3 regions of the Bacillus sp. UMB0893 genome follow, and region 1 is predicted to be linked to each of the others. Evidence: riboswitches for the same ligand, from Rfam matches in the RefSeq annotation. Region 1 holds a riboswitch; each other region holds the start of a gene.
What was found. Region 1 has a riboswitch for S-adenosylmethionine ahead of CYJ36_RS00175 (bifunctional homocysteine S-methyltransferase/methylenetetrahydrofolate reductase). Riboswitches for the same ligand answer to the same signal wherever they lie in the genome.
Positions count from the first base shown of each region.

Region 2: it holds a riboswitch for S-adenosylmethionine, as region 1 does, so the genes downstream of both, CYJ36_RS14165 (methionine ABC transporter ATP-binding protein) here and CYJ36_RS00175 (bifunctional homocysteine S-methyltransferase/methylenetetrahydrofolate reductase) in region 1, are expected to answer to the same signal.
Region 3: it holds a riboswitch for S-adenosylmethionine, as region 1 does, so the genes downstream of both, CYJ36_RS04460 (YezD family protein) here and CYJ36_RS00175 (bifunctional homocysteine S-methyltransferase/methylenetetrahydrofolate reductase) in region 1, are expected to answer to the same signal.

Region 1 covers NZ_PKLB01000001.1:40,832-46,490, reverse strand. The annotation lists gene CYJ36_RS00185 (CvfB family protein) at 252-1,106, opposite strand; gene CYJ36_RS23450 (hypothetical protein) at 1,296-1,433, opposite strand; gene CYJ36_RS00180 (YajQ family cyclic di-GMP-binding protein) at 1,606-2,097, shown strand; SAM riboswitch class I at 2,205-2,336, shown strand; gene CYJ36_RS00175 (bifunctional homocysteine S-methyltransferase/methylenetetrahydrofolate reductase) at 2,417-4,270, shown strand; gene metH (methionine synthase) at 4,263-5,659, shown strand, end outside.
Region 2 covers NZ_PKLB01000006.1:108,209-113,867, reverse strand. The annotation lists gene CYJ36_RS14170 (O-acetylhomoserine aminocarboxypropyltransferase/cysteine synthase family protein) at 36-1,358, shown strand; SAM riboswitch class I at 1,599-1,708, shown strand; gene CYJ36_RS14165 (methionine ABC transporter ATP-binding protein) at 1,834-2,859, shown strand; gene CYJ36_RS14160 (methionine ABC transporter permease) at 2,852-3,508, shown strand; gene CYJ36_RS14155 (MetQ/NlpA family ABC transporter substrate-binding protein) at 3,521-4,354, shown strand; gene CYJ36_RS14150 (carboxymuconolactone decarboxylase family protein) at 4,524-4,892, shown strand; gene CYJ36_RS23705 (hypothetical protein) at 5,099-5,248, shown strand; gene sufC (Fe-S cluster assembly ATPase SufC) at 5,414-5,659, shown strand, end outside.
Region 3 covers NZ_PKLB01000001.1:872,230-877,888, forward strand. The annotation lists gene CYJ36_RS04425 (dihydroorotate dehydrogenase) at 1-665, shown strand, start outside; gene pyrF (orotidine-5'-phosphate decarboxylase) at 634-1,353, shown strand; gene pyrE (orotate phosphoribosyltransferase) at 1,350-1,982, shown strand; gene CYJ36_RS04440 (hypothetical protein) at 2,016-2,300, opposite strand; gene CYJ36_RS24015 (hypothetical protein) at 2,375-2,527, opposite strand; gene CYJ36_RS24020 (hypothetical protein) at 2,574-2,894, opposite strand; gene CYJ36_RS24290 (hypothetical protein) at 2,914-3,039, opposite strand; partial or broken gene CYJ36_RS04455 (PadR family transcriptional regulator) at 3,040-3,370, opposite strand; SAM riboswitch class I at 3,560-3,665, shown strand; gene CYJ36_RS04460 (YezD family protein) at 3,776-3,919, shown strand; gene CYJ36_RS04465 (phosphoadenylyl-sulfate reductase) at 4,155-4,856, shown strand; gene CYJ36_RS04470 (inorganic phosphate transporter) at 4,881-5,659, shown strand, end outside.

The DNA.
Region 1 (5,659 bases):
GATATCGACAGAAAATGAAAAATCTTTATTGTTTGGAGCATGAATTTGAGTTACTAGGGATTTTTTATTATTCCGCCACCAAATTTCCTGCTCATTTTATTGCTCAGCTAAACCCTAGAATTCAAAAAAGTCAGGCTTACTCGCCGGTATGTCACTTCTACTCGCCGAAATGGGAGTCCAACTATCCTCGTCTCTAAATTCGCACAAATCCGCAAGCTGCAAAACAAAAAAACAGCAAGCGATTTTATCGCTTACTGTTCCTTTTTAAAATATGTCCAGCCGTCTTCCTGATAGACTTTTCCGGCCTTCATCAATGCTCCAATCGCCCGTTTGAATGCACCTTTGCTCATGTTAAAGCGTTCTTTAATATCTTCCGGATCGCTTTTATCAAAATATGGCATTGCTCCGCCTCTTGATTCCATGTAATCATAGAGCTGCTGAGCATCTGTGTCCAATGCTTCGTGCTTTCTCGGCAGCAGGGATACATTAATTGTGCCATCTTCCTTTACATCAATCACACGGCCAGTTACCAGCTCTCCTAAACGGGGCTCCCTTTTACGCTGAGAAGAGTGAATAAATCCTTTATAACCCTCTTCTGTAATGATATAAGAACCTGCAATAATCATTCTGTAGACCCTGCCAGATACGCTTTGATTGTTGGCTGCTCGATCTGCAGATACGATATTTTCCTGCATTACATCTTCTGTCGCAAGCTTCGTGAAGAACCTGCCATTTTTCGTGACTTTCAGAGAACAATAGAGCATGTCCCCTTCTTCTGGCCACACTTCTAAAAAGGCAGGCAGAATATCGTTTGCCACAAGCGCATCTTTTGATAAACCAATATCAACAAACGCTCCCATGTCCTCTCTGACACTAACAACCTCTACCCAATCGTAATGATCTTCAGTGATTTTTGGTTTTTTCATCGTTGCGGCAAGACGATCTTCATGGTCAACGACTAAGTATACCTCAACCTCATCCTTGCCTTCAATTGGTTCGGTGATTTCAGTTTTGTGCAGCAGCACACGGCTTTCCCCATCTGTTAAATAATAGCCATAATCTAGTTTTTCATCTATCGAAAGCGTCATAAACGTTCCTGGATTCATCAAATGGTATTCGTTCCTTTCTTTTATAGGGTGCTTCTAATTATATTTTGAAATTGCAGCGGCATTTTATGCGCCGACAAATTTGAGCGGTCCTACACCGCCAGACTGCTTTGTAACAACGGGTCCATTAATGAAGTTAAAATCGACTTTTTAGTCGAATCGTTGGCTAAACAGGCATTCCGCACTTCATTATTGGCCGGCTCCATCGCCCAACTCCTCGGTCACAACTGTGCTGCCGGTAAAGGCAAAACCGGACTTCTCAGGCAAATCCTTCTTTGCCTGTCTGGCTAAACAGGCGATTCTGTACTTCGTTTTGTCCGGCTCCATCGCCTAACCCCTCGGTCACAACGGTGCTGACGGTGAAGTCAAAACCGGACTTCTCCGTCAGCCCCTTTTGTGCCTTTCGGGGCTAAACAGGCGATTCCGCACTTCATTAGTTGTTATGCTCTGTTTATTCTACTATAATCTATAGATAATATAAACTTTTGGGAGGATTCTTATGGCGAAAGATAGTTCGTTTGATATTGTATCAAAGGTAGACATGCCTGAAGTGACAAATGCGATTACGATGACAATGAAGGAAATCGGCACGCGCTATGACTTCAAAGGCAGCAAAAGCAGCATTTCTTTGGAAAAAGAAGAGCTTGTATTAATTTCTGATGATGAGTTTAAAATGGATCAGTTAAAGGATGTCTTTATTTCTAAATTAATTAAGCGCAATGTAGCAACAAGAAATATTGATTACGGGAAAATTGAAGGTGCATCCGGCGGAACGATCAGGCAGCGTGCTAAGCTTGTTCAAGGAATTGATAAAGATAATGCAAAAAAGATTAATGCCATTATTAAAAACTCCGGATTGAAAGTAAAAACTCAAGTCCAGGACGATCAAGTACGTGTTACCGGAAAAAATAAGGATGATCTTCAGCAAGTGATTGCAGCTGTTCGGGGAGCGGATTTGCCGATTGATGTTCAATTCATAAATTTCCGTTAAAATTCCCCTTCTATTCAGAAAACTTTTACTTTTGTATTGAATCTCATCGAAAAAACATGTAAATTAGATATAATATCTTTTCACATGCAAAATTTCATATTTCAACATTCTTATCTAGAGAAGCTGAGGGACTGGCCCTTTGAAGCTTCAGCAACCTGGCATAATGAGAGGATCTGTAATCAGCAGAGAGCTCATTCCAAGGTGCTAATTCCAGCGATGCAACCATCGAACGATAAGAAGAAGTCCTGAACGTTCAAAAGTCTTCTTCTTGGAAGGCTTTTTTTGTTTTTCTTTCACTGTTTAGAGGAGGCTTGGAAGCATGACACTTTTAGAAGATTTAAAGAACAGGATCCTTATAGGCGACGGAGCCATGGGAACACTCCTATACTCACACGGAGTAGATCGATGTTTTGAGGAATTAAACCTGTCAAAGCCAGATGAAATATTAAATGTTCATAAGGCTTACATTGAAGCTGGCGCAGATGTGATTCAAACGAACACTTACGGAGCCAATTATATTAAATTATCAAGATATGGACTCGAAGATGACGTGAGATCCATCAATCGGCAGGCCGTTCAGATCGCAAAAAAAGCAGCCGCGAACAAGAAAGCTTATATTCTCGGAACCATTGGAGGGGTTCGTGCCTTCAAAAAAAGCGCTCATTCACTTGAGGAGATTAAACGGAACTTCCGAGAGCAGCTCTACCTTTTATTGAACGAAGAAGTAGAAGGACTATTGCTTGAAACTTATTATGATCTAGAAGAAATAAAAACAGTTTTAGAGATTGCCAGAAAAGAAACGAATATCCCAATAATCACGAATATTTCACTTCATGAAATTGGTGTTTTACAGGATGGAACCCCGCTTCATGAAGGCCTTCTTCAGCTAGAAGCACTTGGTGCAGATGTTGTTGGACTGAATTGCAGACTCGGCCCTTATCATATGCTTTCATCATTAGAAGAAATTCCGCTTCCTGATAAAGCTTATTTGTCCGTCTATCCGAACAGCAGCTTGCCGACTCTAGAAGAAGGCAGACTTGTCTACGGCTCAGGGGAAAAATATTTCGCCGAAAGTGCACTCGCTTTTCGAAATCAAGGAGCAAGACTGATTGGGGGATGCTGCGGCACGACACCAAAACATATTGGAGCAATGGCAAAAGCATTAAAAGGGCTTCCTCCTGTCACAGAAAAAAAGGTAAAAATACGGAAAGAAGAAATTTCTGTTACTTCTGCCGCTGAACGGAAATATCCTCCGCTGCAGGAAATGGTTAAAGAGAAACGTTCTTTGATTGTAGAACTTGATCCCCCAAAAAAACTTGGAATCGATAAGTTTTTAAAAGGGGCAAAAGCCTTGCAAACTGCCGGTATTGATGCTTTAACGCTTGCAGATAATTCACTTGCCTCACCGCGTATAAGCAACGTTGCTGTCGGCTCCATTGTCCAGCAGTCGCTAGGGCTTCGCTCACTGATTCATATCACCTGCCGTGACCGTAACCTAATCGGCCTGCAGTCACATTTAATGGGTCTTCATACGTTAGGTCTTACAGACGTGCTTGCCATTACAGGGGATCCATCGAAAATCGGTGATTTTCCAGGAGCTACATCAGTTTATGATCTTTCATCGTTTGATTTGATCAGCTTAATTAAACAATTTAATGACGGACTTTCCTATTCAGGAAAACCGCTTGGAGAAAAAACAAATTTCTCTGTTGCGGCAGCCTTTAATCCAAATGTGAAATATCTTGATAAAGCCGTGAAAAGACTAGAGAAGAAAATCGCGTGCGGAGCAGACTATTTTATTTCCCAGCCAATTTATTCAGAATCACAGCTGGTCGATGTTTACGAAGAAACGAAGCATCTTAAAGTGCCAATATATATAGGCATCATGCCGCTTACGAGCAGCCGGAATGCAGAGTTTATTCATAATGAAATTCCCGGCATCACATTATCAGACAGCATCAGAGAAACAATGGCTCAGGCAGGTGATGACCGCGCAAAAGCTTATCAGGAAGGATTAGCCATTGCTAAAAGGCTAATTGATGCTGCATTTGACTTATTTAATGGTATCTACTTAATCACACCATTTCTAAACTATGAATTAACAGTTGAACTGACAAACTACATCCATATGAAACAATCTGAGGTCAATGAAAGGAAGATTACGCATGTTTGATATAAAAAAGCAGCTAGAGAAAAAAATCCTCGTTCTTGATGGAGCGATGGGCACCATGATACAAGATGCAAATCTTTCTGCAGCTGATTTCGGCGGTGAAGAATATGATGGCTGCAATGAATACTTAACAATAACGGCACCAAATGTAATCGAATCGATTCATGAAGCTTACCTGGAAGCAAAAGCAGATATTATTGAAACCAATACATTTGGAGCAACCAAAATAGTCCTTGATGAGTATGATCTTGGTCATCTCTCGTTCGAATTAAATAAGAAAGCAGCAGAAATCGCAAAAAAAGCAGCAGAAAAATATTCAACAGAAGAATGGCCGCGTTATGTTGCAGGCTCAATGGGACCAACGACCAAAACGCTCTCTGTAACCGGCGGTGCTACGTTTGAAGAACTGATTCAGAATTACGAGGAACAGACGCTTGGTCTGCTTGCCGGCGGTGTTGATTTGCTTTTGCTCGAAACAAGTCAGGATTTATTGAATGTAAAAGCAGGTTTTCTCGGAATCAAACGAGCCTTTGATAATGCAGGAAAAGAAGTTCCGCTGATGATTTCTGGAACAATCGAGCCAATGGGAACAACACTCGCAGGTCAGGATATTGAGGCCTTTTTCATCTCCCTAGAGCATATGAAGCCATTATCTGTAGGACTTAACTGTGCAACAGGGCCTGAGTTTATGACTGATCACATCAGAACGTTATCAGGTATGGCACATACAGCTGTCAGCTGTTATCCGAATGCCGGTCTGCCTGATGAAGAAGGCAATTATCACGAATCACCGCGATCTCTTGCTCAAAAAGTGAAGGGATTTGCGGAACAGGGCTGGCTGAACATTGTCGGCGGCTGCTGCGGCACAACCCCTGCACACATCACTGCAATAGCGGATGCCGTTAGTGAGCTTCAGCCAAGGTCAGTGCCGGATCGTGACCCTGCCCATACTGTATCTGGAATAGACCCGCTTATCTATGATGATTCCATGCGTCCTCTCTTCGTAGGAGAACGGACAAATGTCATTGGCTCTAGAAAATTCAAGAGATTAATAGCCGAGCAGAAATTTGAAGAAGCTGCCGAAATAGCCCGTGCCCAAGTAAAAAATGGCGCCCATGTCATTGATATCTGTCTTGCAGACCCAGATCGCGAAGAATTAGAAGATATGGAAGCATTTATGAAAGAAGTCACGAAAAAAGTAAAAGCACCGCTTGTCATCGATTCAACGGATGAAAAAGTCATTGAAAAGGCGCTTGCTTATTCACAAGGGAAAGTGATCATCAATTCCATCAATCTAGAAGACGGTGAAGAGAGATTTGATGCAGTAGTCCCTCTCATTCACAAATACGGAGCAGCTGTTGTTGTCGGCACGATAGATGAAAAAGGAATGGC
Region 2 (5,659 bases), on a different contig from region 1:
GTTTTTTTATGCTTAAAATAAGGGGGATGTGCAAAATGGAACAACAAAAATACCGGTTGGAAACGATTAATGTTCATGGAGGTCTGCAAAAAGATCCATCAACAGGTGCAAGAGCTGTACCGATTTATCAATCAAATGCTTATGTTTTTAATGACACGGATCATGCTTCTAATTTATTCGCTCTAAAGGAACAGGGTTATATTTATACCAGGATACATAATCCAACAGCAACGGTGTTTGAGGAGAGGGTTGCGCAGTTAGAAGGTGGAATCGGCAGTTTGGCGGTTGCAAGCGGGATGGCTGCAATTACACTGGCTGTTTTAAATATTGCAGGAGCAGGGGATGAAATTGTCTCTGCATCAAGTCTGTATGGAGGTACTTATAACCTTTTCGAAACAACACTCCCTAGATATGGAATTCAAACGAAATTTGTTAATGCGGAAGATCCGGAGAATTTCCGTAATGCCATCACTCCTAAAACAAAAGCAATATTTGCAGAAACGATCGGAAATCCAAGTTTGCAGGTTCTTGATATAGAGGCTGTTGCGAAAATTGCCCATGAAGCAGGGATTCCATTGATTATTGATAATACATTTGCAACCCCTTATTTATGCAGGCCAATTGAACATGGAGCTGATATTGTCATCCATTCAGCAACGAAATGGCTGCTTGGAAATGGAACAACACTTGGCGGCATTATTGTAGATGGAGGGAAATTTGATTGGAATAGTAAGAAGTTTCCCGGCTTCATTTCACCAGATCCAAGCTACCACAATCTCGTTTATGCAGAGGCATTGCCAGAGGCTGCGTTTATCGTAAAGGCACGTGTTCAATTACTTCGTGATTTAGGTCCGGCAATCAGCCCTTTTAATGCTTTTCAATTTAATCTTGGCCTTGAAACCCTTCATGTAAGAATGAAGGAGCATATTTTTAATACAAGAAAGATCGTTCAATATTTAAAAGAACATCCTGCAGTTAAATGGGTTCTTTATCCTGAAGATGAGCAGCATCCTGATAAAGCACGTGCAGTTAAATACTTAGCTAAAGGAGCAGGGGCAGTTGTAGTTTTTGGGATTGAGGGTGGCCGTGCAGCGGGAGCTAAAGTCATTAATTCGGTCAACCTTTGGTCTCATGTGGCAAATGTTGGTGATGCGAAAAGCTTAATCATTCACCCGGCAAGTACGACTCATCAGCAGCTAAGCGAAGAAGGGCTGCAAAAATCGGGAGTTTCAGAGGATTTGATTCGTTTATCTGTTGGAATTGAGCATATCGATGACCTCAAAGAAGATCTTGATCAGGCAATTTTCAAGGCAACGGGAATGAAATCATTTAATAAATCATCCGTCTACTCTCAATGATAAAACAGCTTATTGATGTTAGGAATGACTTAAGAAAAGATAATAAGGTTATCCACATCCAGCTACAGTGTCCGGCTCATTGTGAAAAAGCCGCATTCCTTTGAATTTTCTATTTTTTCAGCAGGCTGATCAAGTCGCCTGCGCTTTTGTTCTTGACACTGGCTTTTGACACATGATAAAATCACTCTCGTACTACAAACTCACTAAATTTAATGAATATTAACTAAATATATTGTTTGACTCTTATCCAGAGAGGTGGAGGGAAGTGCCCTGCGAAGCCCGGCAACCGTCAATTTTATTGAAAAGGTGCCAATTCACTCAAAGCTTATAACAGCTTTGAAAGATGAGAGAAAGGTTCTTCTATAGATATGCCTTTCTGCTCATTTTTGCAGAAAGGCTTTTTTAGTTTAATAACATGAACCTCTTAAGTTTCGTACAAAATGATAGTGAGTGCAATTTGGGAAGAGGTGAAGGAATGATTACATTAAAGGATGTCCGGAAGGTATTTCAATCAAAAAATGGAAATGTAACAGCTGTTGATTCGGTTGCCTTAGATATAAAACAAGGTGAAATTTTTGGAATTATCGGTTATAGCGGAGCAGGAAAAAGCTCCCTTATCCGACTGCTGAACGGTCTTGAAAAACCTTCTGCTGGATCCATTCAGGTGGCAGGGCGGCAGATCGATAAAATCAGCGGTGCCGAGCTGAGAAAAGCAAGACATGAAATAAGCATGATATTTCAGCATTTTAATCTGTTATGGTCTAGAACGGTGCGGGAAAACATTTCGTTTCCATTGGAGATTGCAGGTGTCAAAAAAGAACAGAGACAAAAACGCGTAGATGAACTTATTAAGCTTGTCGGGCTCGAGGGAAGAGAAGATGCTTATCCATCTCAGCTGAGTGGAGGACAAAAGCAGCGTGTTGGGATTGCGAGGGCACTTGCAAATAACCCTAAAGTGCTGCTTTGCGATGAGGCGACATCTGCATTAGATCCTCAAACAACAGATTCAATTCTTGACCTGCTTGTTGATATTAATGAAAGACTTGGTTTAACAATCGTTTTAATTACACATGAAATGCATGTTATCCGTAAAATCTGCCATCGTGTTGCCGTCATGGAAAACGGCAAAATCGTGGAACAGGGTGAAGTGCTGGATGTATTCAGAAGACCGCAGCAGCCGATTACGAAACGCTTCGTTAAGCAAATAACAGAACCTGATGATACACAAGAAACGATGGAGCTCATTCTTGAAAAATATACAAAAGGTCCAGTCATTCAATTAACGTTTGTAGGTGATTCAACAGAGAGCCCGCTGATTACGAATCTCATTCGTCAGCACAGCATTGAAGTCAATATTCTGCAGGGTAAAATCTCGCAAACTCAAAGCGGATCATATGGAACATTGTTAATTCATATGGATGGCGAAATTGAAGAATTAAATAAAGCAATGGCTTTTATTCGCAGTCAGGAAGTTGAAGTGGAGGTGATTGCGAATGTTTGAAAATGTTAGATGGGAAAATGTATGGGAAGCTACAAGTGAAACGTTATTCATGACTGGCTTTTCAGTAGCAGCTACCTTTATCTTGGGAATATTACTTGGACTCTTATTATTCTTAACATCAAAAGGCGGAATTTGGGAAAACAAAGCAATAAATGTTGTGATCGCCGCTTTTGTAAATATTTTTCGCTCGATTCCATTTATCTTGCTGATTATCCTGCTTATTCCGTTTACAAAAGCAATTCTTGATACATTCCTTGGAGCGAAGGCTGCTTTGCCGGCATTAATAATAGGCGCTGCGCCATTTTACGGCCGGATGGTCGAAATTGCACTCCGTGAAATCGATAAAGGTGTCATTGAGGCTGCAAGATCAATGGGAGCAAAAACTTCGACGATTATCTGGAAAGTTCTTATACCTGAATCCTTGCCGGCTCTCATTTCCGGAATTACAGTTACTGCCATTGCACTCGTTGGATATACAGCCATGGCAGGGGTAGTAGGAGCAGGCGGCCTAGGCAACCTTGCATTTCTCGAAGGATTCCAAAGAAATAATAATGCAGTTACCATGATTGCAACAATCTTAATCTTAGTCATCGTATTTATCATCCAATTTATTGGAGATTTTATAACATCAAAAATGGATAAACGATAGGGAGGATTTATTATGAAAAAGTTATTATTAAGTGCTGTATTTGCAACATCTGCTTTCGCTCTTGCCGCTTGCGGTTCAGGAGGAGGAAATGGAGAAGGTGAAGAAACAAAAACGCTGAAAATTGGTGCTTCAAACGTTCCTCACGCAGAAATTTTAGAAGAAGCACAGCCATTGCTTGAAGAAAAAGGCATCGAATTGGATATCGTACCTTTCCAAGACTACATCTTACCTAATAAATCATTGGCAAGCAAAGAAATTGATGCAAACTATTTTCAGCATATTCCTTATTTAGAGTCTCAAATGGCTGAAAACAAAGACTATGATTTTGTTAATGCCGGCGGAATTCATATCGAACCAATCGGTGTTTACTCTAAAAAACATAAGTCACTGGATGATATTCCTGAAGGCGGCACAATTATCATGAGTAATTCTGTAGCTGACCATGGCCGTATGCTTTCATTGCTTGAAAGCGAAGGTTTAATCACAATTAAAGAAGGCGTAGATAAAACAACTGCAACTGTAGATGATATTGATGAAAACAAAAAAAATCTTAAGTTTAAAGCTGATGTAGAAGCGAGTATCCTTCCTCAGGCATATAACAACGATGAAGGCGATGCTGTCTTAATCAATACAAACTATGCAATCGGTGCCGGATTAAATCCGCAAAAGGATGCAATTGCACTTGAAGGATCAGAATCACCTTATGTAAACATCATAACCGTCCGCAAAGGTGACGAAAACAAAGAAGAAATCAAAGCGTTAGTAGAGGTTCTTCATTCAAAAGAAATTCAATCATTTATTGAAGAGAAATATGAAGGGGCAGTCGTGCCTGTTGATGGAGAATAAGAACCAAGAGAGCATCCTTTAAAGGATGCTCTTGTTTTATATGAAAAACTCTTCTATATAATATAGAAGAAATTAGGAATAAACTGCGATTCGAAGGATCTTTTACGCATACATCTCCATTCTTTTTTGCATACTAACGATGATTAATATTAGGAATGGAGCTGAAAAGATGCAGCAATTTGAAGCCGGAAATTCTAGTGAAGCAGCATTGCATAATTACAAAGAGGGTCTCGGTATATTTACGGAAAAAATGCCTGAGCTTGCAAGTCTCTATAATGATTTTACTCAAGAATGCTTTAAAGAAGGAACGCTCTCGCAAAAAGAAAAACAATTAATTGCTCTTGGCATCAGCATTTATTCGCAAGATGAATATTGCATCATTTACCATACAAAAGGATGTCTGGATCAAGGAGCAAGTGAACAAGAAATTCTGGAAACAGTTGGAGTGACAGCTGCATTCGGCGGGGGAGCGGCTATGAGCCAATCCGTCACATTAGTTCAAGAGTGCATAACAGAACTCAATCAGCTTAAGCAATAGCATTTTTGAGCATGCTTGAGCATTTAAATATAAATCCATTCTTAAATGCATAGGTGAAGGCTCAGGATACGTGATCCCTGTATATCAATTCATTTGAAGTTTGAGGCATAATTGCCCAGGTGGTAAAATTAATTTATATTGATTGAAGGGATTGATTCATTATCTACGCAAGTCAGCAAAAGCTTGATTTGAATTACACAGCAGAAATGGAAAAAGCGTTAATGCAATCTCATGGAATGGGATATGCGGTTTACAGCAGAAACCATGAAAAGCGTATGGAAGTAGAAAAGAATCGTGAAAAAGATTATCAAAAGAGCAAAATGATCTTTGCAGTTTTAGAACGCAAAATGAATTAAGATACAATTTGAAAGGAATCAGTCTTAGACTGATTCCTTTCTTTATTTATTATGAATGCCTCCGAAAAAGTTGTGTTCACATTTCATTTGTTATAAAATTAGAATGAGAATAAAATGAGAATGATTAAATTGAGATTATATAGATTATTGGAGGTATAGTTATTTATGGCAGGTTCTACTTTAGTTATTAAAGATTTACACGTTGCAATTGACGGGAAAGAAATTTTAAAAGGTGTAAACCTTGAAATAAAAGGCGGCGAGTTCCATGCGATCATGGGACCAAACGGTACTGGTAAATCTACATTATCATCTGCTATCATGGGGCATCCTAAGTATGAAGTCACACAAGGAAGCATTACTCTTGATGGTGAAGATGTTCTTGAAATGGAAGTAGATGAGCGCGCTCGTGCA
Region 3 (5,659 bases), 830 kb from region 1:
ACGTTCCGATCATAGCCAATGTCGCAGGCTCCATGCAGGAGGATTACGCTGAAGTTACAAAAGCGATCAGCAAAGCGAAAAATGTTCACGCGATCGAATTGAATATTTCATGTCCGAATGTAAAAACGGGCGGAATCGCATTCGGCACAAACCCTGAGATTGCAGCTTCTTTAACTAAAGCTGTGAAAGAAGTTTCAGAAGTACCGGTTTATGTAAAGCTTTCTCCAAATGTAAGCAATATTGTTGAAATCGCAAAAGCAATTGAAAACGCTGGTGCTGATGGCTTAACAATGATCAATACACTCTTAGGTATGAGATTGAATATGAGAACGGCAAAGCCTATCCTTGCCAATCGCTCCGGAGGTTTATCGGGTCCTGCAATTAAACCTGTAGCGATTCGAATGGTTTACGAAGTCAGCCAAGCTGTTTCCATTCCGATTATCGGCATGGGCGGAGTGCAGACAGCTGAGGACGTTATTGAGTTTATGTATGCGGGGGCAAGTGCAGTGGCAGTCGGAACAGCAAACTTTGTGAATCCGTTTGTATGTCCTGAAATCATTGAACAATTACCGGAAACATTAAAAGAATATGGATTTGAGCATATTTCAGAATGCATCGGAAGGAGCTGGAAGAATGAACGAGAGACCGCTTATTATCGCGCTTGATTTTCCAACCGGAAAAGAAGTCAGCCGATTTTTAGACATGCTTCCTGAGGAAAAACTCTATGTAAAAGTAGGAATGGAGCTGTTTTATCAGGAAGGTCCCGAGATTGTTCATCAGCTTAAGTCAAACGGTCATCAAATTTTCTTGGATTTGAAGCTGCATGATATTCCTCAAACAGTGAAGCAGTCTATGAGAGGTCTTGCAAGGCTTGAGGTAGATCTCGTGAATGTGCATGCTGCAGGCGGAAGTGCAATGATGCAGGCAGCCATCGAAGGCTTAGAAGCAGGCACTCCAGCTGGCAATAAACGGCCTGATTGTATAGCTGTGACTCAATTAACGAGTACTTCTGAGACTATGCTGAAAGAAGATCTGCTGAATGAAAAGGGATTGAATGAGACCGTACTGCACTATGCCAAACGTGCTTATGAAAATGGTCTTGACGGAGTTGTATGTTCAACGCTTGAAGTTCCGGAAATCTATAAGCATATGGACCGTACCTTCCTTACGATAACACCTGGCATCCGTATGGCCAGTGATTCACTTGATGATCAAGTCAGAGTAGCGACGCCTGAGAAAGCAAGAGGGCTTGGATCAAGCGCCATCGTAGTCGGAAGAAGCATTACGAAAGCTGAAAATCCTCATAAAGCATACTTGGAAATGAAAAACGCCTGGGAGGTTCTATCTGTATGAAACATCAAATTGCTGAACAGCTGCTGAAAATTGAAGCCGTCTTTTTAAGTCCGAATAATCCATTTACGTGGTCAAGCGGGCTTAAAGCACCAATCTATTGCGACAACCGTTTAACTTTATCCTATCCAGAGGTAAGAAATCAGATTGCAGCAGGCTTAACAAAGCTCATTCAAGAACATTATCCCGATGCTGAAATGATTGCAGGCACTGCAACAGCAGGTATTCCGCATGCTGCTTGGGTGAGTGATCTGCTTAATCTGCCGATGTGCTATGTCAGAAGCAAGCCAAAAGGCCATGGAAAAGGCAATCAAATCGAAGGAAAAGTACATGAAGGACAAAAGGTTGTAGTCGTTGAAGATTTAATTTCCACTGGCGGCAGTGTTGTTAAAGCTGTTCAGGCTTTAAGAGAGGCTGGGTGCGAGGTTGCTGGTGTTGTTTCAATCTTTACATATGAACTGCAAAAAGGAGCAGAGCAGCTTGCACACGAAAAAATAAATTCTGTCTCTTTAACCGATTATTCTGCATTGATCGAAGTAGCTTTAAACAATGGATCCATTGAAAAAGAGGATCATGAAAAACTAAAAAAATGGCGTGATAACCCGGCAACGGAAGAGTGGATGACTCTATAAAACAGTAAAAGCAAAGTCGCTGACTTTGCTTTTTTAATTGATCCAGATCATGATTGAGCTTGTAAATGCCGCCATACCTAATAGCAGGTATCCGGATCTGAACACCTTTTCCTTCCATTGTTCAGAAAAGACCTTGCTGCAAAACGACAAGCTAATGCTGCCAATCCATCCAAACAGATAAAACAGACCTGTCTGTTCTTCTTTTATTGAATGAAAACAGCCATGATCAACTTGTTTAATAAGAGCATAAGCAAGAGAGTAAGCACCTGCAATGAGACTGCAAATTGTAATGACAAAAGGAAATAGGATACAGATCACCTCAGAATAGTTTATAAATCTAGGCTGTTTTCACATTGATTGTAGTTTTTAGCAATATAAGTTTTCAGGTTATATTATGCATCTCTTAAATTGAAAATCCAGGCAAAAGACATGGCTATTAGCACGACTTCAGTCATGACGTATATCCATTGAGGCATAGGCGGGTTGGAAACAGCTGGGAAGTCAATAGCCGCAAAAAGAAAAACAGGAATCGTTATTACCAGCATACTTAATGCCAGCGGGAAAAGAATCATTTTCACTTTGCCATTTTTCTTAAATACAAAATGCTTGAATAAGAAAAAGATTGCTGTTGTAGCCATATGTTATAAAAAACAGAAAAGCAACAGAAAGTAAATTAGTTTCACCAATCATTTCAAGAAAGAATGGCAGGAACAGTCCATTTAGAATACCTTGTGTTAGAGAAAAAAATCTCACTGCTCCCATTCCAAAGAAAACAAAATCAAGTAATTTCAATTTCAGGTCAGGTTTTGTCATGTTTGAAATTAATTCCTTGCAGCAGGCTTCAAGATTGTCTTCAAATACGTCATTTGCTGACTTTCCATCCCTTTGTGCAAGAACTAAATGCTCAAGCAATTCTAATAATAGGTCCTTTTTATCTCTTTTTAGAACGTGAACTTGCTGAAATAAATAGGGACATATTTTCAAAAGCTGTTTTATTATCTTTTGTAAGCTTTTGCTGCAGAAGAGCCATTCTTTGTCTCATTTCCATTGTAGTCATTTATTCCTCCCCTTTTTGAAATAGCAAATTTGTAACAGGTTTCCTAATGTCAAGCCAGTCTTTTCTGATTGTTTTCAGCGAAGATCTCCCATCGTCAGTCAAAAAATAATACTTGCGGTTTGGTCCGTATCGGATTTTCTCATTTCACCTTGAATAAGCTTTTCCTATTGAAGACGCAGAAGCAGAGGATATATGCTTCCTTCACTAACAAATATAAAACCATGCTGTTCGAGCTTTTGCATTAATTCATAGCCATACACGTCTCTTTTTCATTGATGGCTAGGATACATCCCTCGAGGATGCCCTTTAAGAGCTGACTTGTAGTTGACAATCAATCACATCCTTTAATGGGTTGTATTGCAAAGCAGGTAATTTCAGCATTAGGAATAACGGAATTAATGTCAACACAAAATTTTCCATTTTGTTGTTTTTTAATGAAAAAATGAAATATTTTAATTCCTATCGAAAAACTAGGGTTGACATATAAAACAATTGTGATAAAATTTAGAAAAATATAATAAACTTATCCAGAGAGGCGAAGGGATCTGGCCCTGTGAAGCCCGGCAACCTGCTGAATGCAAGGTGCTAAATCCAGCAAAATGAAATCCCATTTTGGAAGATAAGGTAATCATGCCTGAACAGTCTTTCAAGTTGGAAGGCTTTTTTTATTTCTCAGATAATGATGCATTTCTCTGAAAACAAAACTAGCGGATAAGAAAAGAAGTGGGGGACTGCAATGGGAAATGAAGATCATCTTGAAGTCGTAATGGAAAGATTGCGTGAAATGCTGAAAACAATGAATTATGGTTCTGTTACCTTGATTGTACAGGATGGGAAAGTGATTCAGCTTGAGAAGAATGAAAAAGTAAGAATTAAATAGGCTCTTTTTGTAAACTTTGTTCTTTCATTAGTCCAGTTGGAATTGGGACTAAATTGATTCTGTATCTGCTTACTTGAAAAGAGCTGCGTCAACAAAAATCTTTTCGATCAAAAAAAGTAAATAATGTGCTGACTAGACAAACTAGAGGCATTTTAACAAAGCAGGGAATAAGGCCACTTGTTAAAATGCCTCTTTTTGCTTTGGCAGGACGTGTTATATAGAAGGGAAGTGTATTATGCTTACGTATGAAACATGGCAGGAGCCAACTATTGAGTTCGAGGTTGATGAAACATATAAAGCTGCTTTAAACGTTTTAAAATGGAGCTATGATCATTATGGCGAAGATATCGTTTATGCATGCAGCTTTGGCATTGAGGGCATTGTACTGGTGGATTTAATATCAAAGGTCCGGCCTGATGCTACAATCGTTTTCCTGGATACAGACGTTCATTTCAAAGAAACGTATGAAACGATAGATCGTGTAAAGGAAAAGTATCCTGAATTGAATATCATCATGAAAAAGCCCAGCCTCACCCTGGAAGAGCAGGCAGCAGAATTTGGAGATAAATTATGGGAAAGCAATCCAAATCAATGCTGTCAAATCAGAAAACTTACACCTCTGAATGAAACGCTATCAGAGTCAGAAGCATGGATCTCAGGACTGCGCCGCGAACAATCTGAAACAAGGAAGAATGTACAATTTATTAACCGGGATGACAAATTTAAATCCGTTAAAATATGTCCGTTAATCCATTGGACATGGAAAGATGTTTGGCGGTATGCACACAAGAATGATCTGCCATACAACCCACTTCATGACAATGGCTATCCTAGCATAGGCTGCTCACATTGCACTGCACCAGCGTTCAATGCCGATGATCTGCGTTCTGGAAGATGGAGCGGGCAAGGTAAAACAGAGTGCGGATTACATGGATAAGGAGTCTGCCTCGTGCTTGAAATAATGGCTCTTGTCATTAGTCTCTTTTTTGCAATGAATATCGGTGCAAGCGGTGCTGCAGCCTCAATGGGAGTTGCTTATGGGTCAGGTGCAGTCCCAAAAGCACGGTATGCACTTTTAATATGTGCAGCCGGCGTCTTTTTAGGAGCTGTCCTCGGAGGAGGAGAGGTCGTAAAAACGATCAGCTCCGGCATCATTCCGCAGGATATCATTAATGTAAAAATTGTGCTGATAATCATTGTTTCCGCAACAAGTTCATTGTTTTTTGCAAACTTGCTCGGCATACCGCTTTCTACCAGTGAGGTAACAGTTGGTGCGGTTGTGGGAGTAGGAATTGCCTATCAGGTTTTATATGTAAATTCATTGCTGGTCATCATGCTTTTTTGGATTATTGTTCCAGTTGCTGCATTTTGCTTAGCCTGGCTATTCGGAAAAGGGTTATATGTTATACAGAATAAGGGATTTTTGCATGATCACCCCAGGCTTACAATTGTTTTAATTCTTGCCGGCTTTTTAGAAGCATTTTCAGCGGGGATGAACAATGTTGCAAACGCAGTAGGACCTCTTGTAGGGGCAGGGATGATTTCAGTAACAAAAGGAATTTGGATAGGCGGGGCATTTGTTGCATTAGGAGCCATTTTCCTTGGAAAAAAAGTATTGGAAACAAATGGGAAGAAAATAACGAGATACTCAAAGCCGGAAGGAATATTGATTTCGGGTACGGGTGCTGCACTAGTTATTGTAAGTTCAATATTTGGATTGCCAGTTCCCCTTACTCAAGT